DNA from 4 places in the Shewanella vesiculosa genome. Region 1 is predicted to be linked to each of the others. Evidence: predicted binding sites of a transcription regulator. Region 1 holds the regulator's gene; each other region holds the start of a gene.
The links. The regulator LexA, encoded in region 1, represses DNA repair genes until DNA is damaged. The targets are predictions, from matches to a motif close to TACTGTATNNNNATACAGTA.
Positions count from the first base shown of each region.

Region 2: a site for LexA is predicted at 2,077-2,096, ahead of GW828_RS09200 (DUF4007 family protein). Genes of this name have one in related genera too.
Region 3: a site for LexA is predicted at 4,314-4,333, ahead of GW828_RS01145 (YebG family protein). Genes of this name have one in related genera too.
Region 4: a site for LexA is predicted at 2,950-2,969, ahead of GW828_RS06085 (LexA family protein). Genes of this name have one in related genera too.

Region 1 covers NZ_JAACSD010000014.1:96,209-101,892, reverse strand. The annotation lists gene plsB (glycerol-3-phosphate 1-O-acyltransferase PlsB) at 1-1,910, opposite strand, end outside; gene lexA (transcriptional repressor LexA) at 2,175-2,789, shown strand; gene GW828_RS15470 (cell division inhibitor SulA) at 2,786-3,292, shown strand; gene coxB (cytochrome c oxidase subunit II) at 3,689-5,278, shown strand; gene ctaD (cytochrome c oxidase subunit I) at 5,288-5,684, shown strand, end outside.
Region 2 covers NZ_JAACSD010000007.1:247,537-253,220, forward strand. The annotation lists gene GW828_RS09195 (hypothetical protein) at 1-1,045, opposite strand, end outside; gene GW828_RS09200 (DUF4007 family protein) at 1,038-1,994, opposite strand; gene GW828_RS09205 (hypothetical protein) at 2,265-2,621, shown strand; gene GW828_RS09210 (DUF4007 family protein) at 2,875-3,711, shown strand; gene GW828_RS09215 (hypothetical protein) at 3,728-4,201, shown strand; gene GW828_RS09220 (hypothetical protein) at 4,217-5,684, shown strand, end outside.
Region 3 covers NZ_JAACSD010000003.1:259,544-265,227, forward strand. The annotation lists gene pepN (aminopeptidase N) at 1-225, opposite strand, end outside; gene prc (carboxy terminal-processing peptidase) at 544-2,595, opposite strand; gene proQ (RNA chaperone ProQ) at 2,617-3,228, opposite strand; gene GW828_RS01140 (GAF domain-containing protein) at 3,505-3,963, opposite strand; gene GW828_RS01145 (YebG family protein) at 4,009-4,302, opposite strand; gene GW828_RS01150 (paraquat-inducible protein A) at 4,516-5,142, shown strand; gene GW828_RS01155 (paraquat-inducible protein A) at 5,135-5,684, shown strand, end outside.
Region 4 covers NZ_JAACSD010000006.1:1,290-6,973, forward strand. The annotation lists gene GW828_RS06070 (hypothetical protein) at 1-333, opposite strand, end outside; gene GW828_RS06075 (hypothetical protein) at 431-1,306, opposite strand; gene GW828_RS06080 (hypothetical protein) at 1,590-2,441, shown strand; gene GW828_RS06085 (LexA family protein) at 2,978-3,385, shown strand; gene GW828_RS06090 (Y-family DNA polymerase) at 3,386-4,642, shown strand; gene GW828_RS06095 (endonuclease) at 4,743-5,483, shown strand; gene GW828_RS06100 (heavy metal-binding domain-containing protein) at 5,575-5,684, opposite strand, start outside.

The DNA.
Region 1 (5,684 bases):
TCGCAGTCATCATAGCGCAATAAACAACTGGCAATTAATGAAGGTATCGCCATTAAATGAATAATATTATTACGATAATAACTCATGGTGATGGCAATTTTTTCATCAACAGAAATAATCTCACCAATAGAATCTTTGGTACTAACAAACTTATTTAACGACAAACAATGATCAACAATCGACTTACCATCACCCTCGGCGACCGATGCGTAATCGGTATAAGGTACGGTTTTCAATAAGGCTAAATACAGATCAAGTTGGCGTTCTAACTGACTTCTTTCTAATGCATTTTGCTCTGAGGCTAATAACACTAAACTGGTTAATGTTACCGAGCTCGCGGCGGCAGCACCGTTAATATTGGTCATCACGCGGTTAGCGAGTAAATTAACCGATGGAGTAAACCACGATGGTTTTTGATCAGGCTCTTTCGCCAGTTCGCTACGCCATTCTGGCGCTTGTTGATTTAAGAAGTGCTGTAAGTTAATCGGCTCACCAAAATTAACATAACCTTGGCCAAAGTTGCCGAGTTTACGCAGCGCACCAAATAACTGCCAAACAGATTCTTTTTTCTTTTTCTTGCCGCTTAATTCTTTGTGGTAAGTGGCCACTTCCATCACATGATCATAACCTAAATACACTGGTACTAACGTCACTGGGCGCTCTATGCCGCGAAGCACACTGTTTATGGTCATTGCCAACATGCCGGTTTTAGGCGCAAGTAAACGCCCTGTACGCGAACGCCCACCTTCGGTGAAATACTCAACCGAATAACCTTTAGCAAATAACTGATCTAAATACTCACGAAATACTGCGGTATACAGTTTATTACCATTAAAGCTGCGGCGGATGAAGAATGCTCCACCACGGCGGAACATTGGCCCTGCTGGCCAAAAGTTCAGGTTAATACCGGCCGCAATATGCGGCGGAACCATACCCTGATAATACAAAATGTATGACAGCAACAAGTAATCCATATGGCTGCGATGACAAGGTACGTAGACAATTTCATGGCCATCATGGTGAAGCTGTCTTACCTGTTCAGCACCTTTGATATTGATACCGCTATATAATTTATTCCATAACCAAGTGAGAAAACGCTCGGCAATGCGCACTAAACTATCTGAATAGTCTGCGGCAATTTCATCAAGGTATTCAATCGCAGTTTCACGAGCTTTTTCAGGAGATACTTTTTTGTTGACTGCTTCTTCTTCAATAGCCTTTTTAATTGAATCTGACTTCAATAAAGAGGCAAATAGCATTTGACGATTAGGTAATTGTGGCCCTGTCATAACTTTACGTTGGCGACGGAAATGCACTCGCGCGACACGGGTTAATTTATGCGCAATTCTTTTATCTGTACCGTGCTCATCAGCCATATGGCGCAGCGATAACGCATTAGAAAACTGCACAAAATTATGTCGCCCTAAAAATAAAATCATCAGCCACTTACGTAACCAAGTTGGGTTTTCTCTTTCAAAAACAGCCGCTGTCATGCTGTCTTCTTCCTTACCAGGAGTACGTCCCCAATAAAGACAAACTGGCACTAATTGAATATCAAGGTCAGCATTCTCACTATGAAGCGATAATAAACGGGTAAAATAATTAAGGAACTTCTCACCACTTTCACGTTTACCAAATAGAGGTTTACGCCCTTCTAAACACACCACTCGAGGTACTCTTAAACCATCAAGCTGCAACGGCTCATAAGGACTTGGCATACCAAATCCTTCAGTGATTTCGCTCAAGGCGGCAATATCACTAATAGATTCCGTTTTCATCAAATAAACCAAGGGCTTGGTCGGATCTATATTGAGGTCATCAAACGGATCATGGGGCACCACAATGGTCTGTACCATCCATTTCTGAACCCATTTTAATGCTTGTAAAAATATTGAATCTGGTTTTGACATGGTTATTTTCGCAACATAAGCCATTGTAATATTGTCGTATAGGATACCAGAAACCACCCTGCTTACACTATCTGGCCGACTTATCTTTACGTGTAAGCTCTCACTTTAAGACATAGTGCAAGATAAAAAATATATAATAACTAATAAAAACATTAATTTAAGTTACAAAAAACCAATAAAACACAAAAAATAGTTGGTTAATACTTGCACGAACACAAACACTGTATATAATGACAGTCACTGTATAAAAAGACAGGAATCATCATGAGACCGTTAACGCCGCGCCAAGCAGAAATATTAGACTTAATTAAAAACAATATCGCCGAAACAGGTATGCCACCCACTCGTGCTGAAATTGCGAAACGTCTTGGCTTTAAAAGTGCTAATGCTGCCGAAGAGCATTTAAAAGCATTAGCCAAAAAAGGCTTTATCGAGATCATGCCTGGAACCTCTCGAGGTATTCGCTTACCTCATGAAGAACAGATTGAAACCGGTTTGCCTCTGATTGGACAAGTTGCAGCTGGTGAGCCTATTTTGGCTCAAGAGCACGTTGAACAGTATTATCAAGTCGATCCGAGCATGTTTAAACCTGCCGCAGACTTTCTGTTGCGCGTTCGTGGTGACAGCATGAAGAACATCGGTATTTTAGAAGGCGATTTACTCGCGGTTCATAAAATGCAACAAGCACGTAATGGCCAAGTTGTGGTGGCGCGTGTTGATGATGACGTCACCGTAAAACGATTTGAACAAAAAGGTAATGTGATTTATCTGCACGCAGAAAATGACGATTACACCCCGATTAAAGTTGATTTAAGTTGCCAAAGCCTAACCATCGAAGGGCTTGCCGTTGGCGTTATCCGTAATGGAGATTGGTTATGAACAAACTAATGGGCATCGCGCCACGTCACCCAGGCTTATGGGTAGATTTAGCTGAAACAGAATTGCATGGCAACCAAACCATTCGCACATTACAAACAGTCACCCAAGGTGAAGCTGAGTTGAGCCAGTTGTGTAGTCAACTCGCCACATTGAGCCAACAAGGTCGATGGATTGTGTTAATTAGCCCACCACACATTGGCTATAAACATATGCTGGCAAATGCTGGCGTGAGAATGGACCGTATTTTACTGGTGCACACTAAAGACGAAGTCGAAACCTTATGGGCGATGGAAAAAGCGCTTACCAGTGGAACATCAAGTGCTGTCGTCACTTGGACAAGCTCACTTGACGCTCGTGATAGTCGTCGATTAGAAATTGTAGCTAAAAGTGCACGGGCTTTAGGTGTGGTAATTGAGGATGTGAATGCTCACTTACCTCACAAACATCAACTTGTTAGCCCTACATTAATAAATGGAACAAGTAATTTTTGCTCATTTCACTAAGCATTAACCCTTACTTACCAAGCCCTGTATTGAATTCAGGGCTTTTTTTTCATCTTTTTTCAGTCAATTAGCCAACAAAGTGATCTTGATCAATGTTTAATCTACAGCTAATGTTGTTCCCAAGGATGAAATATTATTCATCTTTAATTGGACGTGAATGACAGTGATTAAGATTACTTTCAGACAAATGAGCCAACTCAATATTGATAAGTTCAGTAGTAGGTACAAGCGTGGTGCACCGCTAATAATAAAACCGTAAACAATCTGTTTACTGCCACCAAGGTACTTTGAGGTCATCAAACTTTTTTCGGGAACCGAAAAGTTTGCATAGAGCAGAGAATTACTGTGTGACTTTTCTTTGTAATTGCTATTTGCAATGAACAGAGGAGCAGTCTTGTGAAGCAATGGTGGTATTGTTTACTGGTGGTGTTTATAGCACTTCCGCTTGGGGCATCAGAAATGTCCCTCAACATGACTCAAGGCGTGACAGATATCAGTGGTAAGGTTTATGGCCTCCACATGACGATACTTTATATCTGTTGTGCCATTGGGTTAGTGGTGTTTGGGATCATGATTTATTCAATGATTTACCATCGCAAATCAAAAGGCGCTGTTGCGGCAAATTTTCACGAAAGTACTAAAGTGGAAATAGCTTGGACCGTCATTCCTTTCATCATCTTAATCGCCATGGCCATTCCAGCCACTAAAACCTTAATTGCCATGGAAGACCCCAGCAATGCGGATCTCACCATCAAAATTACTGGGTCGCAGTGGAAATGGCATTACAGCTATTTTGATAAAGACATCGAATTTTACAGCACATTATCGACCCCAAGAGATCAAATCGATGGCATAGAGGCTAAAGGAGAGCATTATCTTCTTGAAGTCGATAAACCACTCGTACTGCCCATTAACCAAAAAGTGCGTTTTTTAATGACATCAGATGATGTGATCCACTCATGGTGGGTTCCAGCTTTTGCGGTTAAAAAAGATGCCAATCCAGGCTTTATTAATGAAGCATGGACCCGCATTGATAAGCCCGGAATTTATCGTGGCCAATGTGCCGAATTGTGCGGTAAAGACCATGGATTTATGCCAATTGTGGTGCAAGCATTATCAGAGACAGATTTTGATAACTGGTTAGTAGAGCAAAAACAACTGGCCAGTAATGCCGCTGCTGCGGCAGCAGCGTCACTGTCACAAACCTTATCTCTTGAAGAGTTAACCACCCAAGGCGAACAGATCTATCTTGCTCGTTGCGCCGCTTGTCACCAACCTAATGGTGCGGGCCTTCCAGGTGTATTCCCATCACTAATTGGCAGTCCTATCATAAAAGGCCCTATTGCAGGTCACCTCAACATCGTCTTAAACGGTAAACCAGGAACCGCAATGCAAGCCTTTGCCAAGCAACTTACCGCCCAAGAGATTGCCGCAGTGATTACCTTTGAGCGTAATGCTTGGGGCAATAATACCGGTGATGTTGTTCAAGCTGCTGATGTGAGTAATTTCTCTGGCGGCAATGAAGCAAGTACTGAAGCAAATAAGACTGAAAGCACAATGGCCGCAACAGCAACTGAGAACACCAATACTGCGACAGAAAAAGCGACTCAGGCTCTTGAAACCGTCGCTAAGGCTGTAACACCAGAGGTTGTTGCCATTGAAGATCTGCCCACCTTAACCTTGGAGCAATTAATCACAGAAGGTGAGCAGGTTTATGCCACCACTTGCGCCGCATGTCATCAAGCCACTGGTGCTGGTTTGCCAGGCGCTTTCCCTTCACTTATTGGCAGCCCTGTGGTTACCGGACCGGTTAGCGGACATATCGATATCGTTATGCACGGTAAACCAGGCACCGCGATGCAGGCATTTAGTAGTCAACTTAGCCCACAAAAGATGGCCGCGGTGATTACTTATGAGCGCAATGCGTGGGGCAATAATTCTGGCGAGGCGGTGCAACCTGCCGATGTCGCTAGCCATGGACAGTAGGGGAAGACAATGAGCACAACAACGCACGATACACTAGCTACCGCTCATGATGATCATCATCACGGAGCGCCGAAAGGGCTCATGCGCTGGCTACTCACAACTAATCATAAAGATATCGGTTCGCTGTACTTATGGTTTAGTTTTATTATGTTTCTCACTGGTGGCGCCATGGCAATGGTCATTCGGGCAGAGTTATTTCAGCCTGGATTACAGCTAGTAGAACCTAACTTTTTTAATCAAATGACCACGGTTCATGGTCTTATCATGGTATTTGGCGCAGTGATGCCAGCTTTTACCGGATTAGCTAACTGGTTAATTCCGATGATGATCGGTGCACCAGACATGGCTTTACCGCGGATGAATAATTGGAGCTTTTGGATTTTACCGTTCGCGTTTACCATATTAC
Region 2 (5,684 bases), on a different contig from region 1:
GAGATTGTGTATAGTTATCTTCTAGGAACTCACGAAAACCAAACTTTTCATGTGATGCAAGGAAACCGAATAAGCTGCGCTCATTTTGTGAGAAGCGGCGTCTTGAAACAGGGCCTAAAAGTAAACTGACGATAGGGTCAAGTGGCAGAGTATCGGTTAATGCACCAACATTCCGATTTTGATTAGCGAAAGTACTGCTGACGACATTGACTAACTTTGCATACTTGCTTTCTATTTTTGAAGAAATTTCAGCTGATCGAGTTATAGAGTCACCAACGAGGATTAATGATTCGTCAATTGATGGATTAAAACTAAGATCTCGGTAGCGCCCCTGAACTTTGCTCCATTCTTGCTGAGTTTTAGCATCTTTATTTTTAGCGTAATCAGAAAAAGCTTGATGTAAGAAACCGATCATCAATACAGGGCTATTAGCTTGTTGAACTACGTCAGCTAATGCTTGGAATAAATGTAAGTCCTTATTAGCGCGTGATTGATAATCTAAAGCCTTGCCCATTTCATCGAGTAAAATTAATACTCCATCATCATTACTTTGCGTTGAAGACAGAACCAGTTTAATTTCAGAAAGACATTCATCGTCAGTTAAGTGTGCAATTTTATTCACATCGTAAGTTATATCAAGTGCAATATATAAACTTTGTAAAATGCTGTTTGCAGGTGACTCTAAACCACAAACATGTTTAACAGTTTTCCAACCAATGTTGATTGCAAATCTTTTCTGGAATTCAGACAAAAGGACAGGTGATGATTGTAACTTTGCCGTAGCGTACTCGCGTAACTTAGTATCAGTAGATAATAAACATGATAAAAATAACGCGACGGTAGATTTACCAGAGCCATAAGGCCCTGTAATGGTATATACCCTTTGTGCATTAGCGTCGTATTCGCGACTGACCGTGTCAAGCACATTAACGGCAGTACCATGAAGAATAAAATCGTCAATAAAGGACCGTAAATCTTCGCTATCACCATCAATACGGGTAGAGCTTTTATAACGCTGGTTGATAGTTATGAGTGATTCAGTCATTTTTAGTGCCATAATATTGATTCAAATAGTAAGTGCTATTGGTTTTTGCATATTCAGAAACGTTGACTTGCCTTAGTCCTAATGAATCGACCCATGAAATGTTGTTGTTAGTAAAGCTTTGAACTTCATCTAGTTTTTGACCTAACCCAGATTCAGATAAACGAAATATTCGACCGGGTGAACAGGGTTTACTCAATAATGAGTCGAAATCAACAGTGCTGACCTTAGAATCTACAGTTTCAGATTTAAAAAACTCAAGCAGGGCATAAGTAAATATTTCGATAGGCAGTTCAGGACGTTCAGATAGATTGCTAATGTAAAAACCGCCACCGTTATCTTGTATCAAATTTAATTCAGACAAAGGTGAGATAAAATGGTCTTCATCTATGTTGATACTTTTTTTCGATGAAGTAGCTTTGAGCTTTTTACTATAGGTATTCAAAAAGCAGTCAATATCTTTTTTGATAGTAGATATATTACCTAGTTCACTATCAACGAGTTTCTTTGCATCTTCAAAACAATCAGCGATGAGCTTTGTTTTTTCGAAATGTTGCACATTTGCGAAATTAAAAAAGTAACGGTAAGCGGTCAAATGTTCAACATTAAAATTTAACCAGAAATGAACTAACCAAATTGAGCCAGGCATTTCTAGGTAAGGATCTCTTCCATCTTCGAAGCTTTCACCACCAAAAAGATATTCGCCATTTTGTGACACAGCATGAATAAATGAATTATTTGATCGTTCAGAATGAATCACGTTAGAAGCTTCAGCCCAATACTGAATAGCTTTAACCATATTTTTACCAACACCAAGTTCGACTATTGATTGACGAATACTGTCTTCATCAGAACTTGAGAATTTACCATTTGAATTCAAATGATTAACTGCCTTGAATAGCCATCCATAGCGTAGAGGGAAAGTGTCATGACCTGTAAACTTAGCTTTCATAGCTGATGTAGTGCCTCTGGAGAAATTGTCCAGAGCGAATACTAGACGTATTTGCAACCGAACAAAAGCATTTTATTGAAAAAGCTGTGTTTGTATACAGTGCTAAAGATTAATGTATAATTTATATTGTCGTGATTCAAAATATGCAGTAAATTCATGATAGCAAGAAAAATTTTGGTTGATTTTTTATTAATTATTAGCTTTACCACCACAAAAACAATATTGACGAATCGGATTCGTATTCGTATTCTAATGATGTAAAGGATTATGATGTTAACAAAAATATTAGCAAATTATTCTCAAAATGAACTTTTAAGTTTTATACCGCAAGATGCTATAAATTTTGATCTTGCTATAGATTCAGACAGAAATCAGTTAAATGAAGGCATAAATCATTATAATAAGCAAAAGATAGCTTCGTTAGTCGTTAGTGCAAAAAAAGTAAAATTTTTATTCGAAGAGCCTCTTCGAATACAATTAATTGAGCGTCTGCTGTCCCCGCATTTGTTTATTGGATTATTTCTAGGATTTAAAAATAGTCAAACACAAGTTAAAGCTAAATATTATGATACAGCGATAACCTTGTCTGAAAAAATCCACATATCTTTGCGTCTCGTTTTGACTTAAATGCTTTATATGTAGGTCAAATTGATCAAAAAAAGCCTTTTTGAAGTCACTTTGTCTAATAATTGTAATCTTGTCGTGGTAGAGGATGTTACTTTTGTGTCTAACATGTGTCTTTAGTTGGTTTTTGATGTATAGAACTTAAAATTATCACATTGTTAATGATATTTATTATCACTTAACAGGATTTAAGCAATCAGTATTACTTTTTTAGCAAGTTATTTTTTGTGTTGTGTAAGTTTTTAGGGGAGGCCTGATGGCGCTTATAAACAATAGCAAGTTTCCAATCAATAAGTGGTGGTTGAGTACTGGTATTAAGTTGTTGAAAACTAATCCGGATATATTTTCAACAGGTTCTCAACGTCTAGCAATGAAAGAGTTTATAGCTGGTTCTACTGTAGTAAAATCCATTAATGGGTGGATGCAATCAACACAGTTGTCAGAGAACAGCCAAAAGCTATCAGAGTTTGGTTTGATAATTGAAGATAATGATCCTCATTTAAGTAAATCTGCTACATGGTGGGCAATACATCTTCAGACAGTGTTCTCTGAAAAGGGAGAACCTTATAGCACTTTATTTAAGAACTTAGATTCATTTACAAAAGATTGGAATCTTGAAGATGATTTACAAGAAAGAATACGTGATGCGCATCAGCCTGTATACGCATCAGCTAGCGTTGATACCAGTTATGATGGGGTAAGGAAATCTTTCTTTATAGATGGTCCTCTTGAGGGGTTAGGGTTAATAGATTTTAGAACCCATCGTGATAATGTTGAGTTGAAAATGGGCTCACCTAAAGTGACTGATGAGATTATTATATATGCTTTATCATTGGCTCGGTTCACATTTTTTAAATCTAGACTAAGCGTTGATTTCAATGCAATCATCGATACAGGAATAAATAATTATTTGTGTTTATCAAAATCAGATCTCAAAAAAAGTCTACAAAGAATGAGTCAAATGAATCAGTGGAAAGACTTTTTTACATTTGATCTTGCCGCAGACCTTGAGTCAATCACATTTAAAGAATCGTGTATTCCCCGTAAATCATTAATATTATTACTTCAGCAAGGAGAAGACACTTGGCTTTAGTGTCTTATAGTTGATTATGGAATTAGCATTTTTACATGGAGTTATAAAAGATACCATCAAGAAGTATCATTTACATCCTGGCTTGAGATACGTAAATATATGTTTTTCTAGTAAAAATATTAAGGTTCTCGATGAAGTTTGTACAGCTGTCAGAATCACGTTGCCTACCTATCAAGTTTGGAGTCATCCTGGTGCTGATTTTACTCCCACTCATATAGTTAGAAAAAAAGTTTACCTTGAAGAAGTAAATAATAACTCATGTGATCGCGGCTTAATTATACATAAACCAGAACAGTGGTTTGTGAATTGGTCGATACTTGATAAACAAGCATTTTGGTCAGAAAGAGCATTAAATCACAATTCATCGAAGACCATTATTCTTTTTGCTGACAGTAATGAGTTTAGACGTCTGAATATTAACTACTATAAAGAAGTGCAACTTCCTGGGGTTGATATCTCGTTATGGCTACCGGCTAGAGCCGAATCTTAAAAGGTTGAGACACTTATGATAGTTCGTGATGTTGTTTGTTTTCATGATTCAAAAGAAGCCGCTGTTGTGTTAGAGCAGGAGTTAAATAATACCTCTTTAGTTGGGAATTATAGCCCTACACAAGCATCAATAAAGGTTTTTAAACATATATGTAAAGCCGTTTTACCTACAGCTCCAAAAGAACAGCGCGCTTTAAATCTTTATGGCAGTTATGGTTCAGGAAAGAGCCACTTGTCTGTTGTCTTAGCACAGTTATTAAGAGATGGTGCGAATACTCCTTGTTTCAAAAAGTTTAAATCAAGATTACAAAATTTGGGAGAACAAGCTTTATCAAGTAATCTTGAAAAAGTCTTCCTATCAAACGAAGATGCTGATTCAAGACCCTATTTATTAGTGTCATTATATGGTTCAAATACTTCTTCTATCGGCTCAAAACTAATGGAAGGACTTTACGATTCAATTACGAGAAATCCAAGGTTAGATGTAAAAGAGATTCTACCTGCTACTGAGTTTGATGTGTGCTTAAAGCGTTGTAATGAAATACAAGAAAAAAGTCCACATATTATAAATTCTGATTTTACTTCGATGGGAATAGAGAATTATTTCACATTAGAAGAGTTGATTTTTGGTTTAGAAGACCATCAACAGACAGCTTTAGATGACTTTCATATTTGGCATAAGAGTATTTGCTTAGGGTTAACTTTTAATATTGCAAATGAAGGCGGGAAAAACTTCATTGAAGCATATTATGAAGCAGGAATTAATCTTAGTGAAAAGTATAATTTTGGTGGTATTGTTGTTTTATGGGATGAGTTTGGTGCAGCTCTTGAAGACCTAATTGGTAACCCAAATAGGAATGCAAGTGTAGAGATAATGCAGTTACAAGAGTTTGTCGAAAAAAATTGTGCCCCAGATGTAGGCCATACAATCTTTCTTGGTGTGACTCATGTTTCATTTGAAGAGTATGGCGAAAGAACAAAGGCAAATGAAGTTATAAAAGAGGGCCTATCAAAAATATCTGGTCGTTTTAATACACCATTCAAAATTGAACTTAATGAGTTAGAAGCTGAAGGTTATCACCTGTTAGGCATGCAGAAGTCATGGACACAAAATGGTACTAAGCTTAAGTCCATCGATTCTGAATTGAAAAATCACTTATTAGCTAATTGTTCTGAGTTAGAAATTTTTAGAAGTTTAACTGATAAATTAGAAATGGTAATTGATGAGGTCTACCCACTTCATCCTTTGATGGCAGCTGGACTGTTTAACTTATCGAAGCTCGCACAAGCTAACAGAACCGCTTTGACCTTCTATAGGGACAATTCAAGTGAGATTTTAAACAGAACAATAGTTAACGAAGAACTTTGGGGGGAAGAGTTAATACGTTTACCTAAGTTAGTCGATTATTATCGGGATAGTTTTAAAAAACAAGTTCCTAGTGAATGGCGGCGTTATAAGCAAGTTATCTCAAATGTTGTGAATG
Region 3 (5,684 bases), on a different contig from region 1:
GTGTTGACGATAGTTTGCCGTTGTACCATTAAGCTTGACTGAGCTCAGAGAGAGTTGTTCACCATCAAGCACTAAATCATGCTGATGTTGGCCATTACGGATCACCTTACTAACAGCCGTTACTTTGGTATTCTTGCCATCAAGAATAACGTTTAAATCTACATGAGAAATGGTAAATGCAGGCTTAGTATAATCTTTGAGGTGTTTCTCTTGCGCTTGGTTCATACAGGATCCTTTTCAATGGTACTCATGCCAATATGATTAAACTTGTGTGGGAACGTTATCGAATTGGTATTGTTTTTATTTCACTTCAGCCGTGGTTAAGTGATTGGATAAATGGGATAAAATATCAATATGCTGCCTATTCCACCTCAAAAAGGTCATTTTACTAACAAGCCGAATCGACCGCCGTTAACCTACTGCAAGTCGATACAACGCAGTTAGAGATGCGAAGGACTGTTTGCAACCGTTTATATCCAGAGCTGAGGTTGTTATTATTAAGAAAAAACGCGCCTAAGCGCGTTTGTTAACTGTCACACAAAATCACTTTGAGTTTGTTTTTGCCAATTTCTCTGCATCCGCCATATCAAGTGTGATATAAGCCGTTTCATCTAAAAAGGCATCCGGTAACTTACTGTCATCGGTCTTTTCTATATCATCTAGTGACTTAACAATTGCTAAACCATCGTGCTCTCTTCGGGCATTTTCTCGATCGAGTGCACGCTTGTCATCATCTTCACGAGAAGCAAGACGTTCACTTTCAACAAGCGAGATGGTTTTGTCATTGTGATGCTTTTTAAATTCAGCTATATCTTGATAAATATAACTAAACTCTTCGTCATTGCTGATCCGCGCTTGATGTTTAACATCAAGAGAACTTATCAACATAGGCGTAATATTGCCCAATGTAGTGTATTGAGCAGCAGGAACTTTATCCCACGGAAGCGCATTTTTCTCTTCCGATTCACCATATTCACCCGCTTCTAAAGCAGTAGGCAAGCGCACATCTGGGGTAACACCCTTACGTTGTGTGCTGCCACCATTGATACGATAAAACTTAGCAATGGTATACTGAACATGACCAATTGGTTTTTCATACATGTCATAAATTCGACCTAAACTTTTATGCTGCTGAACCGTGCCTTTCCCATAAGTCGATTCACCCACAATCAAAGCGCGATCATAGTCTTGTAAAGCCGCAGCAAAAATCTCTGATGCAGATGCACTGTAACGATCTACCATCACAGTCAGTGGACCGCTGTATGCACTAATACCATCATTATCACGATTTTGATTGATGCCACCATTGGCGTCACGAATTTGCACAACAGGCCCTTGATCAATAAACAATCCGGTCAATAATGTGGCTTCAGTTAACGCCCCACCACCATTACCACGAAGGTCAATAATAATGCCTTCAACATTGTCTTTTTCAAGTTTAGCGATTTCTTTAGCCACGTCTTGCGACAGATTCATGTAAAATCCAGGGATTTGAATCACACCGACTTTACGATTGGCGTACTGACCTTCTTTAGGTTCAATTACTTTTGAGGTAGCTGCGCGATCTTCTAAACGAATTTTGTCACGGGTAATGACCACTTCAAAAGGTTTAGCATTTGCGCCACCTTTTTTGGGTAAAATTTGTAATACAACTTCGCTACCCTTTGGACCTTTGATCAAATCAACCACATCATCTAAACGCCAGCCAATAACATCAACAATGCCACCGTCTTTTTGACCAACACCAACAATTTTATCTTCTGGCGATAATTTATCACTGTTGGCAGCAGGGCCTCCTGCCACTAAACTTTTGATAACAGTGTAATCATCATCCATTTGCAACACAGCACCAATGCCCTCTAAGCTTAGGTTCATTTCCATTTGGAAACGTTCAGCATTACGTGGGGATAAGTAACTGGTGTGAGGTTCAACGCTGCGAGCAAACGCATTCATTACGGTTTGAAATACGTCTTCGCTTTGGGTTTGGCTTAAACGTTTAATGGCATTGTTGTAACGTTTCTCGAGCACTTCAACAATTTCAGGCCATTTTTTACCAGTCAACTTGAGATTTAATGCATCATACTTAACCCGCTGACGCCAAAGCTCATTAACTTCAACTTCATCTTTTGGCCATTGTGCATCTTTGCGATCAAATTCATAAGCATCGCCTGCTTGGGTAAAATCAAACTCTTTATCGAGCAAAGATAAAGCATAAGCAAAACGTTCGTAGCGACGTTGTTGCACAACTTCATACATAGCAAAGGCGGGGCTAATATCGCCAGACTCGACCATATTATCAAACTGTTCTTTATACTGACTAAAGCTCGCAATATCTGCCGCAGTTAGTACATTTCGACGATAATCAAGCTGCTCAAGAAAGCGGGAATATATTTGTTCAGAAAATGCATTATCAAGATTAAAGCGATGATAATGCGAGCGAGTGAACAATGTTGTCACTCGCTTGCTAGCCACTTTATGTTGTGGCTCTTGTGCTAGTTTAGGTAACTCGCTGATTTGAATCGTTGGTGAAATTGCCCATGCCGAAAAGCCGACAAATAAACTGGCAATTGACGCGGCCAAGGTAAGTTTTCGCATCAACAAGTACTCCTTAAATTTCTATAATAGTATGTGCTCTGCACGTACTTTGATGGACAAGCCAGAATCTAACTGAACATGCACATCTTCTTTATTAATATCAGTCACAACACCTGGTACTGGGGTAGCACCTAACTTAACATTAACGCGTTGTTTTTGTTTTAAATCTTCAAGCTTAGCTGGCACAAGTTGAATCACAGGAGCAACGACTGGCGCTGGACGTTCTTTTTTAACAGCTGGAGCGCGTTTAGGTGCTACTTTCTTTGCCGGTTTTTTGGGTGCTAAAGCTTGACGTTTTGCTTTGGCTTTATCTTGGCTCTCTTTGAGCGTCAAAATAGCATGGTCAATATGCTCTTGCTCTAATTCAGCACATTCATTACCGTCAAGATCAATACGTTTAGCGCCCGCTTTAACGCCTTTCAAATAGCGCCAGCTGCTGGTGTAACGACGAAGCGCTACACGTAGTTGTGTTTTACTGACTTTAGAATCATCAGCTAACCGTTCAGCCAAATCTTGAAACAGACCAATTTTTAATGGCTTAGTTTCACCTTCTGCAATAAAGCATAAAGGAAAGGTTTCATATAAATACGCTAAAATTGCGTTGGTGTCGGTCAACTTGTCTGTTGATTCCATTTTTACTTCCACGTTAATAAAGGGACTGATTATGCGGCAGAAATTTGCCATGCAGTCGTTCATCTTTCGTTAAACCTTACCGTTAAGGCTCAACGTACAAAATATCACTATCCGCCAGTTTGCTAAAGTCATTGAAACAAACCTTAACAATTTAACCAAACTTACTCTCAGCTTAATCATCGCTCATCAGTAAATCCAGCACAAATGCGTTTAGCGGCATATTATAAAGCCCGCGACAGCGAATGCGACCATGATTTAATCTATTTTGTTCGCTATTTAACCAAATAGGCAAGTTTCGAAACTTTTTACCATGTTTTCTAAGCCAATTTGATCATCTTGATCGAAACGATTGAGTAATGGACTGTCAATATCTAACACTGCCACCACTTCATTGCCCTGCCTTACAGGAATGACTATTTCGGAATTACTCGCAGAATCGCATGCTATATGACCATCAAATTGATGCACGTCGGCGATGCGTTGGGTGATATTTTCTGCAGCAGCGGTGCCACAAACACCTTTGCCCATATCAATTCGAGTGCACGCAACTTTACCTTGGAAAGGACCAAGGACGAGCTGTTCACCACGCTTGATGTAAAAACCAGCCCAGTTGAGATCCTCAAGGTTGTCATTTAACAACGCTGAAAAATTTGCCATTGCCGCAATCAAATCATCTTCGCCTTCAAGTAACGCTTGAGCTTGACGATTTAATGTTTGGTAAAATTCGGTTTTCATTTCCATTCCTTAAGCTGGTATCTACTTCAAAAGTTTGAAATACGGCTATTCTGCAGCGATATTTTTAGCCGTAGTCTTTTTGGTTTTAACTGCAGGAGCGTTTTTAACCTGTACTACGCCTTTTAGCAAGTTAGAAAGCTCATCTTTGTTGTTTGCGAGATAAAATGCCAACTGTTCGCACTTATTTTCATCGAGTCCAAGATCTGCCTTTATAAGAAAAGGCACTAGGTTATCGGAAATGTCGAGCATCTTATCGTAGGCATCAGCCTCTTTTTTCGATATAAATGTCATCTTTTCCACCCCTTCTCTGACCACGACAAATTGGGTTATCACTGCCATGATGTAATCCTCACTGTTTTTATATACAGTGCATAGAATCTCACATAGTTAACTTATGATGCAAGTGTTCTGATTATTCTGATATTATCAAATACACATTAATGAGTTTCTTTTAACAAATGACACATTTATTTGCCAATATGAGGCAAAGTTGAGAGGTTTACCTCTTAGCTACCCGATAATGATTTTCACTATGGATTAGATTAATTTTTCATGAATGAATTTGATGATCATGATTCTATAATATTATGCCGATCATGTGATTTGGCAGTGAGAAAACGAGCGTTACCCTCTAGTTCTCGCGCTATTTGTCCGCGTTGTCATACTGTACTCTATGATTCTCCGTACTGCTCTATCAATGGTATGTTGGCGCTATGCGTTGCCGCGTTAATTATATTCATTCCCGCTAATTTGTTACCAGTACTCGAAATTCACTTTCTTGGCAGTGTCAGAACCACGACCGTAATGCAAGCGGCTATGACGGTTTGGGCCGAAGGATATTGGGTCGTAGGCTTAGCGGTAATGGTTGCGGCTGTTATCGCCCCTGGATTATTAATATTGTCGATACTGGCGCAAGTTGTTATTGTCAAATTAGAATTGCACAGCTCATTTTGGCAAAGAACTTATACGACATTGCTAAAAAATCATGGTTTGATATCACAAATGACCATGCTAGAAATTTATGTCATCAGCTTCTTGGTATCTGCATTCCAACTATCTGATTTTTCTGATGTGTATTTTGGTATGGGGACATTCAGTTTTACCATGCTGTTTGTCATCATTCTTTTTTTACAACGTGAATATAAACTTGAGCACATGTGGAGTTATGTTGATGCCTGAAACTCCAATGAATCCCGCTAATGAGCTATCCTCAGCAAGTGAAGATCCTCATGTAAATATTAACCAGGAAGCCCCAAAAAAAGCTCAAGCCTCTTTGCAGGGGCAAAAGTTAGGCTTATGTTTATGCCCTGTCTGTCGCAAGCTGAATTTAACCAGCAAAAATCATTGCCAGCGCTGTTTTAGCCAATTGAGCAATCGTAATTATGCCAGTATCCAGCAGAGTTGGGCTTTATTGATTACAGCCACTATTTTACTTATCGTCGCTAACATCTACCCTATCACCCTCCTGACAAACCGCGGGGTGGTCACTAAGGATACTATTTTTAGTGGTATTAGCCATTTAGTGCAAACAGGCATGTTGCCGATAGCGGTAATTGTTTTTACTGCCAGTATTTTAGTACCTTGGCTTAAGATTTTTGGCTTAGCCACTTATTTAACCGCCATCAGTTTTAACTTGCCGGTATCAAAAAGAAAATTAATGGTTGGTTTTCACATTATTGAATGGATTGGCCGTTGGTCGATGCTCGACTTATTCGTTATCT
Region 4 (5,684 bases), on a different contig from region 1:
GTATGCATGTAGTTGTGATAATTCAAGGCTAACATTGCCGGGAATGGCGGAATCAAAAAGGATGTGCAACGCATTTAATTCTATGGCGTTAAAAGCTGTGTTTTTGACCATTTTCAAGTATACCTTTTCAGGTACAAAACGGTTGTGTGCTAAGCGATATGGAATGATGTTTTCTGGCATGCCATAGATATCAATTTTAATATCAGTCTCAATCTTTTTTAATTCAAAAGATAAGTTGGAGTCAGATGCTTTATTAATTACTTTCTCATTAAAACAATTAAAACAATTAAAACTAGTACTATTAATAGCTGATTTAGATGATTTTGTTTTCATGGTAATACCTTGCTGGACTATAAAAATTACGACTTTAAGTTAAGAATGGCTCATATTTTTGAATACCAATATGAGCCAGTTAATAGGATGAGTATTGTTAATTACATTTCTTTAATTGCTTTTCCAACATCTTTATTGCTTGCTTTAATGTTTTTTTCTTGCTTCCTGCCTCGGTTTTTAAAAAAGCAGTGAAAATTGCTTTTACATTGTTTTTTTCACGGACTTCATCAGTGAAAAAATCTATAAATTGGTTAAGTGAGATGCTAAAATTCTCCTTCGATACATTGTTAAAGAGGCTTTTTATTATTGGAGAGGAAATCAGCTTAGGTTCGGTTACTAGCACTTCCATACTGCTATCCTCGGATTGTGAACATTCAATGTCTGATATTTCTAAATCACAGCCTTCCGTTGGCTGACATTCCATCTCAACCATATCTTGCGATTCATTTGCACTGCTGTCGATGGGATGTTCATTTAATGAATTTTTCTCTCGGAAAGTGTCAATTGCCTCTTCAACAATTTTTTGAGTATATTTACCCTCGGTAGTCATTTCCTTGCCATGCTTGCTTTCAATCAATAATTTAACTTCATTAATTTCCTCATTATTCAGGTCTGTCATTGCAAGCATGGAGCTATCACTAAATAAATCTATGCCTGCTTGCCCACATATGGAATAGGCAATCTTCGCTGAGCGGGCTTGTTTCCATGCGGCATCGTATGTAATGGTCAGTTCATTTTCTACAAATGCTTTGAAAGATGAATAGCCAAGATTTTTATAGCCATTGTTGGTGTAGATTATGTAAAGTATTGATTTTGTTAGTTTAGAAGAGCTAGTTAAAGCCTTGCATAATTTTTTCATTTTCTTTGAGTTTAAAGTCAAACCTCCTTTGAATGCTTTTTTGTTACTGGTGATTGTTTTAACAAATTTAAAATCAGGTTCTGAACTAACGCTTGTACTGTGATAATTTTTCATATTTACCTTCTGTTTTGTCTTGAAACTATCTATAGGCTCTTTAAAGAAACCTAAGTATTTGAACAATCTTTCGAACTAGTCGTACTTTAACGTAGTCACAAGTTTTTCATAAGCACATGAAAAATAGCGTGTTTAACCTTGTTTGCTTTGTTTTTTTTGATTTTTTGGCTGGATAGGTACAATAGAAGCGTGTAAACTGAATTTTTAGCCGGATAAAGCATTAATTTTTTTAAATGTGTTTTATAACAGTGCCTTATGGTGCATTTGCTTGAGTGGTTAATAAATGGGCGGATACGAGAAGTTGAGTGTAAATGAAAACATCTTTGATGGGTTTGATGAAGATGAATTTGCTATTTACAGATGCTTGCTAACTAATGAGTTTATCTTAGGTTGTATAGATGAAAGAAGACCATTGTTAATATTTAAGTTGCAAAAGAGGCTTCATGACTATTTAACGAAAAATAGCAAAAAAATTGTTGAAAAAGAGATTTTGTTCATTGAGGATTATTCTTCTACATATAAACTTCTAAAAAAAACTCATAAAGACAGTCAATTTAAAAATAGTGATGAATACTTTGGGTTATGGGTTGATTTGTATGTTTTAATTGATCGTTTTCCTATCACGTTTAAACGATTCCTTAATTATGAAAGGGTTTGTGTTCACAATTCAAAAGTAAATGCCGTTAAACAAAACACTAATTTGGAAAGTGCTCTACTTAAAAGCAATGTTGAAGTAAACATAACTAAAGATGAAGTAATTGAAGTCGGTGAGCTAAGGTTTAAAATGAGAAATTATTACCTAATAGTTGAACCTTTAATGAAAACTTCAAAGATAGAATATTTTGACAGTAGGAGAGCGGATGTCTGTTTAAATACGATTTATGACTTAAAGGCTTACGAGTTAAAGATGAGAGGTGAGAGTGATTTAAGGCATCGGTTTAAGCATTTTATAATAGAATGTACGTTTATGATAAAAAATCTTAATCCAAAAAATCTTAATCCAAAAAATAAGTTTGATAAGGATAGCCACATTCTGTTCTGGGAATATTTTTCTTGTAACATAATTAAATACTCTATTTTTTATCGACGATACCTTGATGTCAAAAGAAAGCAAAATAATGAAAGCAAGAACTAACAGCTTTCAACATTTATCAATACTGTTACGAATAGTACTATAACCATTTTGACTTGACTATTTTACGTCAAGGATTTTAATTGTTTTGTGCATGTCCATAATTGCGATCTCGCAATTTATTACTGGATTTTTTAAGATCGCCTTCCATGCACTATAGCGGTTTATGCACGTGAATTGATATCGCCGAATCCCTATCTTGTAAATTGTTTAACTCTGAAGTTGTAACAAAGACTCAGGGCGAGCGCATGAGTGTTCAATAATTGACCTTAACAATAATGGTACACTCAATCGCACTCATCAATATCTGTCGCCAGCTTGACATCCGTATAGACCATGAGTGTTTTTCGAATAGCTTTTGAGTGATAAGCGTTCATTCGGTAGCCCTGAACAAAGACTGGTCTAAGAATCAAACCTTTTTAAGGTGGGAACTTCTCAAAAATATATTCAAAAGAGGCCGTTCATTGATACTGTGATTTGTTCTTGCACCTCTAGAATTAGCTGCTAGAATTACTGTAATTATATACAGTGGTATTGATATGCGTGTTATCCCTATACCTGCTCATGCAGGCATCACAGGTTTTGAGAGCCCAGCAGCTGAATACAGTCAGTTAGGCCTGAGCTTAGATGATCTTCTTATCGAACATCCTAGCGAGACATTCATAGGGCTCGCTCAAGGCGATTCAATGCAGGACGTCGGTATCTTTGATGGTGATGTGCTCATTGTTGATCGCTATGAAACAGCACGAAACGGAGATGTGATCGTCGCCAATTTTAACGGTGAGTTTGTTTGCAAAATCCTTGATTCTCAACGCCGTTTACTCCTTTCTTCAAATCAGCAATTCCAGCCAGTAACCATTCATGAACATGATGAATTTAGCATTGAGGGGGTAGTGACTCGCTCTATTCGTTGCCACCGTCAAAGCCCATTACTGTGTGAGCATTAGATGTTTGCCCTAGTCGACGCTAATAGCTTCTATTGCAGTGCAGAACAAGTCTTTCGCCCTGATTGGCGTGGTAAGCCTGTTATTGTGCTAAGTAACAACGATGGGATGATTGTTGCTGCTAATCGTCAAGCTAAAGAAGCTGGAATCGGGAAGTTTCTACCTTACTTTCAAGTTAAAGCCTTATGCGCCAAACGTGGTGTTATTGTCTGTTCCTCAAACTATGAACTTTATGCTGATTTATCTAGCAAAATGATGGACATCATTGGCCGCTTTGCCCCAGAGCAACATGTCTACTCTATTGATGAAAGCTTCCTCTCCTTTAAGAACTGCTATCCCGCTATCAAATGCCTCCTTACTCAAGGCCAGTTAATCCGCCGTGCAGTGTGGAAAGAAGCGCGATTAGCAGTCTGTGTGGGTATTGGTGAAACACTTACTCTAGCTAAAATCGCCAACCATGCAGCTAAGAAGATTGAGGGCTACCAAGGGGTTTGTTTCATTAGTAATGAGCTAGAGCGTATTGCTATTTTAAAGCAGCTTGCTGTAGGGGATGTGTGGGGGATCGGAAGCCGAATCAGTAAGAAACTTGAACTAATGAATATTCATACTGCGTTTCAACTCGCCTCTATGCCGCCGACACTGGCAAGAAAACAATTTAGTATTGAAATAGAACGAACCGTTCGTGAGCTTAATGGCCAAGCGTGTAAAGTATGGGATGAAGCGAGGGCAGATAAAAAGCAGATATTTTCAACGCGGAGTGTAGGGGAGCGGATCGCCGACTTTGACTCATTATTACAAGCTTTGAGCAAACATGTCGGTATTGCAGCCAGTAAAGCGCGTAAGCAAGGCTCAAGCTGTAAGACCATGCTACTTTTTGCAAGCAACTCACCCTTTGATGAACGTCCTGTTAGTTACAAAGCTATAGTGCATTTCCCTTGTCCTACTAACTGCACCGTCGAGCTAACCAAAGCTATGAGTGAAGCTGCGCCCAAGCTATTTCGTGATGGTGTGCACTATTACAAGATAGGAATTGGCCTAATCGATTTAGCTAGCGAACAGAACAGCCAATTTGATTTGTTTAATCCCCCGACAGCTAAGCCAGCATTAATGCTGGCACTAGATCACATCAATCAACGTTATGGCAGTGATACAGTGTTTCTCGCTGCACAAGGTATAGAGCATAAGTGGGCAATGAGAAGGGATTTACTGACACCGCAATACACAACTAAATGGCTTAGTGTGCCGCGCATTAAGTGCTAAGCAGATATTAATGTTTTCACTGTTCGTATCACTCATATGCTTGGTCTGACTAGATAAATCAGGCATTATCTAGTTACTGTTCCTTAGCTTAAAGCTTTCAATGAACCTACTTAAAATTAGTCTACCTCTCTTTCTACTGGCTCTTAGCTCAACAGCTATTGCAGCTGGAAATACATCTAATGATTCATTCAACAAAGCAAAGAAGATGCTTGAACGAGAGGTGTATCAAGATCACCGCGTAACAATCTACTGTGGTGCTAAATTTGATGCTAAAAAGAACATTGAATCACCTGAAGGTTTTGTTACTACTACTCATTTAAAAAGAGCTAAAAAAGTCGAATGGGAACACGTGGTTCCTGCCGAGAACTTTGGTCGTGCTTTTAGTGAATGGCGTGATGGTCATAACGAATGTGTTGATAGCAAAGGAAAGCCATTTAAGGGAAGAAAATGTGCTGAGAAGATGAATAAAGAGTATAGATACATGCAGGCCGATATGCACAATCTTTTCCCTGCTATTGGTGCCGTCAATGCGCTACGTAGTAACTACAACTTCACTATGCTGCCTGCTGCTAAGTCTGATTTCGGTAGTTGTGATATGCGTATAGATGATCGTAAGGCACAGCCTCCCATAGCAGCTCGTGGCACTATTGCTCGAACATACATGTATATGGAACAGACTTATCCTAAATACAAAATGAGTAAGCAACAAAGTCAATTAATGCAAGTTTGGGACAAACAAGATCCTGTTACTCGATGGGAGTGTAAACGTTCTAAACGTATTGAAAAGCTTCAAGGCAATGCAAATAAGATTGTAGATAGTCGCTGTGAATCTATTCAATAGCTAATCAACTGTATTAGTAGGCTGCTGTTTATCAATGTAAATTTTAAAGGTGAACTATTAACTAGTAGCTCTTAATGCAAACCACCGACAATCACAAATCAAAAATTGAAATATCCACAGCTTCGTCCATTACAACATCCGACTCTTCTCCCATTATCTCTGAAAGATAAGCTAAATCTGCAGCCCTACCGATGAGGTCAT